2 regions of the Micromonospora fiedleri genome follow, and region 2 is predicted to be linked to the other one. Evidence: riboswitches for the same ligand, from Rfam matches in the RefSeq annotation. Region 2 holds a riboswitch; the other holds the start of a gene.
What was found. Region 2 has a riboswitch for S-adenosylmethionine ahead of JMF97_RS17225 (ABC transporter substrate-binding protein). Riboswitches for the same ligand answer to the same signal wherever they lie in the genome.

Region 1 (3,765 bases), on a different contig from region 2:
CCGTTGCCGGCAGCTGGGCAGGTCGGGCACGTCCACCGCCCAGGCGGCGGTGTCGATCTCGTACGCCTGCTCGATGGCGGTGTCGTCGCCGGCACCGAAGGGCGCGATGGTGAGGGTCATGTCGGCAGCCTGCGCGAGGAAAAGACGAACGGGCCAGCGAATTTCTCGCTGGCCCGTTCGGACGCTGGTCGGGAGGGTCGATCGCACAACGCCTCCGGCGTTGGGTCGTACAGACTGAAAGTCTACGGCGATACGCCCTCCCGCACGGAGCATCTTCCGCTGTGCGGTTCTTGCCGTCAAGTCCTCGTCGGCGTGTTTTCCGCATTTCTGAAGAAACGTGAATCCACTTCGATCACCAGCGATCCCGCTTGATCATTCACCGCTGGTCACGGCATTTCCGCTGATCATGTGCCCGATGGTCAACTCAGCCGAGCAGGCCGGCATCGCGGGCGGCCCGCAACGACGGCTTGATCCGATGGGTCGGCCCCACCTCGCCGGCCACCGCGTCGAGGGTCTTGAGCCCTTCGCCGGTGTTGAACACCACCGTCTCGGCGGTCGGATCCAACCGGCCGGACTCGACCAGCTTGCGCAGCACCGCCACGGTCACGCCACCGGCCGTCTCGGCGAAAACCCCTGTGGTACGCGCCAACAGCCGCACTCCGGCGCGGATCTCGTCGTCGTCGGCGTACTCCATCCAGCCGCCGGTGCGGCGTACCGCCTCCAGGGCGTACAGACCGGCGGCCGGGTCGCCGATGTTGAGCGACTTGGCGATGCCGGTCGGCTTGACCGGGGTGATGACGTCGCTCTCCGCGTGCAGGGCGGTGGCGATCGGGTTGCAGCCGGCCGACTGCGCGCCGAACACCTTCCAACCGCCCGCGGGCGCCTCGACCAGCCCGATCTCGACCAGTTCGGTGAATGCCTTGTCAATCTTGGTGAGCAGTTCACCGGAGGCCATCGGGATGACCACCTGGGCGGGAATCCGCCAACCGAGTTGTTCGGCCACCTCGTAGCCGAGCGTCTTGGAACCCTCCGCGTAGTACGGCCGGACATTGACGTTGACGAAGGCGGTGTCCTCGAACTCGTCGGTCTCCACCAGTTCACCGCAGAGCCGGTTCACGTCGTCGTAGGAGCCGTCGATGGCGACCAGGTCACCGCCGTAGACGGCGGTGGTCACCACCTTGCCCTGTTCCAGGTCGCTGGGGATGAAGACCACCGAGGGGACGCCGACCCGGGCCGCGTGCGCGGCGACCGAGTTGGCCAGGTTGCCGGTGGAGGCGCAGGCGAACCGGGAGAAGCCGAGCGCCCGGGCGGCGGTCAGCGCCACCGACACCACGCGGTCCTTGAACGAGTGGGTGGGGTTGGCGCTGTCGTCCTTGACCCACAGCGGGGCGGTGATGCCCAACTCGGCGGCGAGCCGGTCGGCGGCGACAAGTGGGGTGAACCCCGGTTCCAGGGTGACCCGGGTGGCCGGGTCCTGACCGGCGGGCAGCAGGGCGGCGTACCGCCAGATGTTGCGCGGTCCGGCCTCGATCTGCTCCCGGGTGACGGCGGCGAGGGCGGCCGGGTCGTAGTCGACCTCCAGCGGGCCGAAACACTCGTAACAGGCGTGCTGGGCGGCGAGGGGGTAGCGGGCCGAACAGGCGCGACAGACCAGAGCGCGGGCCGGGCTGGTGGCGGTGTTGATGCCGGAGGGGGCGAGCGTCGACGTCATGTCGAAGTCCTCTCATCTTTCCCCGCATCGCACTCTGCGGCGGGGACGGAATTGGCACCTGCCCCGCCGGACGCTCAACGATGAGCGCGCGAGGTGGTTGCCGGGGCGTCGTCGGGCCGTATCCCTCAGCCCCTCTGGATGAGGTATGCAGTTGTGCTGCCGATTCTAGGCAGTAGCGCCGGGGCCGTCGCCTGGCTGTCCCAGCTTGTGAGCGAGATCGCGGGTTGATCCGCAGGTCACGCTCATTCCTGGATCGAGCGGCATCAGCGCCGCCGGATGACCACTCGATCCAGGTCCGAGCATGATCGCGACTCTCGCACGGAGGGTCAGGCCGGCACGGAACTGCGTGCTTCTGCGTCGAGGGCGAGTTCCCGCCCGCCGCGCTGACCGAGCAGGTTGTCCAGCGCCCAGCTTCCCGGGCCGAGGATCGCGATCAGCAGGAACGACCAGCAGAACATCACGGACAGCTCGCCGTGGTTGCGCAGCGGCAGCAGCGCCTCGGGCTGGTGGACCACGAAGTACGCGTACGCCATCGAGCCCGATGCCAGCAGCGCGGCGGGTCGGGTGAAGAGGCCGACCAGCACCAGCGCACCGCAGAGCGCCTGGATCAGGGCGGCCCACCAGCCCGGCCACTGACCGAGCGGCACGGGTTCACCAGTGCCCCGGTTACCGCCGAAGACGCCGAACAACGAGGCCAGGCCGTGACAGAGAAAGAGCAGGCCGACAACCATGCGGAACAGGGACAGTGCCGGCCCGCCGAACCGGTCGATACGCATTCGGATACCTCCGTAGTAGATCCCGATGGGGGGATCCAGAATGCGAGATGAATAGATAGTTGTCGATGCAATCTCTGACTGTGGGAACGCTCCCAAGCCATGCTAGCGGCTGAAACTTCCGGGCGCTGTCCCGCCACTCAGCGTCCAACCGGTTCGCGGAAGGCTCGCGCGGCGGGAATCCCCTTACTGGGGCGGGTGTGCTCCTCGATCACGATTCCGGGACGTCGGGGCCACGCGCGGTATCGGGCGATGTGACGATGTCCCGATGTGCGGGACACGTAGGACATCTCCAGCAATGGCCACCACGCGCCGGACCCGGTCGTATCGCCGGTCGGTCGCGGCGCTCGCGACGCTGGCCCTGCTCGCCGGGTGCGCCCCGACCCCCGACGCCGGCGACACCACCGCCGGCGCGACCGACGCCCCACCACCGGTCGCCACCCCGTCGACAGGTACGCCGCCGACCGCCGACACCGCCGCACCGGGCCCCTGCCCGGCCGAGGGGGTACGGATCAGCTCCCTCGGGGTGAGCGCGGCGATGGGCCTGCGGGCGATGGGCCTGGAACTGGTCAACTGCGGCAGCCGCCCGTACCGGCTGCACGGCTATCCGCAGCTGCGGCTGCTGGACAGCGACGACAACCTGATCAGAGTCCGGGTGATCGCCGGGGCCAAAGGGATCACGTCGGGCTTCGACGACCCGCCCCGGCCCCTGACGCTGGCGCCCGGAGAAGCCGCGGGCGCGGCGGTGCTCTGGCGCAACCTGGTCGACGACCCGACCGTGGTCGCCACCAACGCGCAGCGGCTGGAGGTGGCCCCGGCGGAGGGAGAGCCGACGCAGGAGGTCGCCGTCGAGGGGCCGATCGATCTCGGCAACACCAACCGGGTCGGCGTGAGCGCCTGGAAGAAGCAGCCCCCCACCTCGGCGCTGCCGCCCGCCATACCGCTCGCCCCGACCACGGTCCCACCGCAGCACTGACTCGCCGCGAGATCCTGGTGCGACGACGCACTGGGACAGGGCGCACCGACCAGGAGCTCGCGGCGCGGCCTGGCTACGAGACGACGTCCTTGCGGGTGAAGCGCCAGAAGGCCAGTCCCCAGAAGGCGGTGGCGTAGCAGATCGCGGAGACGGCGCCCCGGACGATGTCGTCGGTCTGCACCGGGGTGGAGAGCAGCCCCAGCCAGGCGGTGCTGTAGTGGGTGGGCAGGAAGGACCGGATCGCGCCGAGCGCGGTGATCTGGTCCAGGATGCTGGACAGGATCCACAGCAGCACCGCACCGCCC
Region 2 (3,765 bases):
GCCCAGCGCCACGATCCGTCCGTCGCGCAGCCCCACGTCGGCCTTGACGATCCCCCAGTGGTCGAGCACCACCGCCCCGGTGATGACGGTGTCCAAAGCGCCCTCGGCCCGGGTGGCCCGGGACTGGCCCATCGACTCGCGGATCACCTTGCCGCCGCCGAAGACCGCCTCGTCGCCACCGACGCAGTGGTCGTGTTCGACCTCGATGAGCAGGTTCGTGTCGGCCAACCGGATCCGGTCACCCGTGGTCGGCCCGTACAGCGCGGCGTAGCGGTTCCGCTCGACGATGCTCATGCCGCTGCCTCCGACCCGGTGTCCAGTGCCCCGCCGCACCCGCCGCGCAGGCCGGGCACGATCCGGGCACCGGCCAACGGCACCAGGTCGACATTGCGACTGACCCCCGGCTCGAAACGCACCGAGGTGCCCGCCGGTACGGCCAGCCGCTGCCCCCAGGCGATGTCCCGGTCGAAGTCCAGCGCAGGGTTGGCCTCGGCGAAGTGGTAGTGCGAGCCGACCTGCACCGGCCGGTCGCCGGTGTTGACCACCAGCAGCGTGGTCACCGGCCGCCCGGCGTTGATCTCCACCGGGTCGGCGGCCAGCAGGATCTCCCCCGGGATCACGGGATCGGGTGGTGCACCGTCACCAACTTGGTGCCGTCCGGGAACGTCGCCTCCACCTGCACCTCCCCCAGCAACTCGGGGATGCCGTCCTGCACGTCCTCGCGGGTCAGCACGGTACGGCCGGCGGACATCAGGTCGACCACGGAGCGCCCGTCGCGGGCGCCTTCGAGCAGGAAGGCGGTGATCACCGCTACGGCTTCGGGATAGTTCAGACGCAGGCCGCGTTCGCGGCGGCGCCGGGCGACGTCGGCCGCCACGTGGACGAGCAGACGATCCTGCTCATGGGGAGTGAGATACAAGGGTGGCTCCCGGTGGGTGTCCGCGCCCCGTCGACCGCCGGCTCCGACGCCTCGACGCGCCGTCCCACGGTTCGGGGCTCGCCCGCCGGGTCCCGCCACGTGTGCGAGCCTCGGGAGTTCCACCCTCCCGGCCCACCTGGCGAGGCACCGACGGTGTCTTCTCGGATGCGGACCGCACCGCCCACCGCTGACCAGACCGTAAGGGATCACGCAGGCGGTGGCAATGGGCGGCCCACATCGCGGCCCCGGCTGCTCGCGTCGACCGGCCCTGGCCCGCGCGCCCGCCGAGCGCCGCCGCCCTCACCCCCCGCTGCACCCGGCGCGACTTCACCTCTCGGTGCGTCTACCTGCCGCAGCACCCGGATGACCAGGGCGTGAGGGCCGTCATATCGGGTGGACGCTGACCGGTCACCTGGTGCTAGCCTCGGCCGCAGGTCATGAGTGCCAGCGTGAAGCCCCGGCTTGCTGGCCGGCAACCCTCGTCCGCGCAGGGGTGCCCCGGGTGAGGACCAGGCACCGGTGCAACCACCGGTGCAAGCGTGGCCTGGTTTCCAGGTCATCACGACCTTGAGGGAGACCCATGTCGTACCGCAGTCGATCCGCACCCGTGACGGCCTGCCTCGATCTGACCCAACGTCGGCACGTCGACATGATGCGGGTCTGCAGCGCCGCGTGTAGCTGACCGCGTCGCTGCCGGTCGCCGAGCCTGCGGGCCTCGGGTAACCGGATCAACTCCCCCTCTTCCATCGGTTCATTCCAGCGGTCCGTCGTACGGCGGACCGTCGGTGCGGCACGTCCGTGCCCGCCGTCGTTCATCCAGGAGACACCTGTGCGAATCGTTCCTGCCCTGACCCGGGCCGCCGCCGTCGGCGTCGCCGCAGTCCTCGCCGCCGTCACGCTGACCGCCTGCGGCTCGGACTCGGCCGGCGAGGCCGACAACCCGTACAACCTGCTCCAGCCGGGGGTGCTGCGGGCCGGCACGCTCACCGACGCGCCGCCGAACGTGTACCTCAAGGACGGCAAGTTCACCGGCTTCGACAACGACCTGCTGGTCGCCGCCGCCGACAAGCTGGGGCTGCGGGTCGAGTTCGTCGGCACCGACTTCTCCGGCCTGCTCGCCCAGGTCAACAACCGCAAGTTCGACATCGGCAGCTCCTCGATCACCATCACCGAGGCGCGGAAGAAGACCGTCGACTTCGGCAACGGCTACGACTTCGGCTACCTCGGCCTCAACGTGCCCGCCGGTTCGACGCTGAGCAGCTTCGACGAGCTGGCCGGCAAGCGGGTGGTGGTCGTGCAGGGCACCGTCCAGGACGACTACGCCACCACCAAGGGCCTCGACCCGGTACGGGTGCCCGACTACAACGGCGCGCTCAACCAGCTCAAGGCGGGCACCGCGGACGCCTGGATCTCCCCGGCCGAGATCGGTGAGAAGACCGCCGCCGACAGCGGCGGCAAGATCACCGTGGCGGCGAAGGAACTCAGCCCGGCCCCGACGGCGTACGCCTTCGCCAAGGGCAACGACGCGCTGCGCGAGGCGCTGAACAAGGCCCTCGACGAGGTCATCGCCGACGGCACCTGGACCCGCCTCAACGCGCAGTACTACCCGGGTCGGGCGATCCCGGCCGACTTCGCTCCCGGCAGCGGCGCCGTGACCGCCCCGTCGGCGGCCCCCTCGGCCGCTTCCTGACCGGTACGACCAGCTAGCAGGGCGGAGGTTGACCCGTGGATCCGTTGCGCACCCTGTGGGAGACGTTCTTCGACTGGGAGTCGATGCGCGAGGCGCTACCCGAGATGATCACTGTCGGGTTGCCGAACACGCTGATCCTGGCGGTCACCGCCGCCCTGCTCGGCTCGGCGCTGGGCATCGTGCTGGCCGTCGCGGGCATCTCGCGGACCCGCTGGCTGCGGTGGCCGGCACGGGTCTGGACCGACGTGTTCCGGGGGCTGCCGGCCGCGGCGACGATCCTGCTGATCGGGGTCGGGCTGGCCCCGCTCGGCATGCAGGTGTGGGGACCCAACCCGTACCCGCTGGGCATCCTGGCGCTGTCGCTGATCGCGTCGGCGTACATCGGGGAGATCTTCCGTTCCGGCATCCAGTCGGTGGAGGCCACCCAGTTGGAGGCGGCCCGCGCGCTCGGCTTCTCCTGGGGCGAGGCGATGCGCCGGGTGATCATTCCGCAGGGCATCCGGCGGATCCTGCCGGCCTGGGTGAACCAGCTGATCGCCCTGATCAAGGACTCCAGCCTGGTCTACTTCCTCGGCCTGCTGGCCAGTCAGCGGGAACTGTTCCGGATCGGGCAGGACTACGCCGCCAACACCGGCAACCAGTCGGCGTTGCTGCTGGCCGGGCTCTTCTACCTGGTGCTGACGGTGCCGCTGACCCACTTCGTCAACTGGATCGACCGGCGACTGCGGCACGGCCGACCGGCCACCGGCCCGGCCGACGACGACCCCGACGACCTCGACCTGGCGCTGCCCGGCGCCGCCGGAGGGAACCAACGATGAGCGACTCGGTCAGTCTGAGCCTGCGCGACGTGCACCTTGCCTTCGGGCGTCACCAGGTGCTGCGCGGGGTGGATCTGGACGTGGCCCGGGGCGCGACGGCCTGCGTGATCGGCCCCTCCGGGTCGGGCAAGTCCACCCTGCTGCGTACTGTCAACCGGTTGTTGGAACCGGACCGCGGCGACGTGCTGCTGGACGGGCGCAGCGTGCTGCGCGACGACCCGGACGCCCTGCGGCAGCGGGTCGGCATGGTGTTCCAGCAGTTCAATCTCTTCCCGCACATGAGCGTGCTGCGCAACATCACCCTCGCGTTGCGGCGCATCCGCAAGCTCGGCGAGGAC

Region 1: it holds a riboswitch for S-adenosylmethionine, as region 2 does, so the genes downstream of both, thrC (threonine synthase) here and JMF97_RS17225 (ABC transporter substrate-binding protein) in region 2, are expected to answer to the same signal.

Annotation. Positions count from the first base shown of each region.
Region 1 covers NZ_JAETXL010000007.1:190,710-194,474, forward strand. The annotation lists gene JMF97_RS20670 (GNAT family N-acetyltransferase) at 1-120, opposite strand, end outside; gene thrC (threonine synthase) at 425-1,711, opposite strand; SAM riboswitch class I at 1,721-1,856, opposite strand; gene JMF97_RS20680 (DoxX family protein) at 2,038-2,487, opposite strand; gene JMF97_RS20685 (DUF4232 domain-containing protein) at 2,783-3,460, shown strand; gene JMF97_RS20690 (ABC transporter permease) at 3,534-3,765, opposite strand, start outside.
Region 2 covers NZ_JAETXL010000006.1:32,660-36,424, forward strand. The annotation lists gene JMF97_RS17210 (urease subunit alpha) at 1-294, opposite strand, end outside; gene JMF97_RS17215 (urease subunit beta) at 291-620, opposite strand; gene JMF97_RS17220 (urease subunit gamma) at 617-919, opposite strand; SAM riboswitch class IV at 1,353-1,465, shown strand; gene JMF97_RS17225 (ABC transporter substrate-binding protein) at 1,749-2,609, shown strand; gene JMF97_RS17230 (amino acid ABC transporter permease) at 2,645-3,427, shown strand; gene JMF97_RS17235 (amino acid ABC transporter ATP-binding protein) at 3,424-3,765, shown strand, end outside.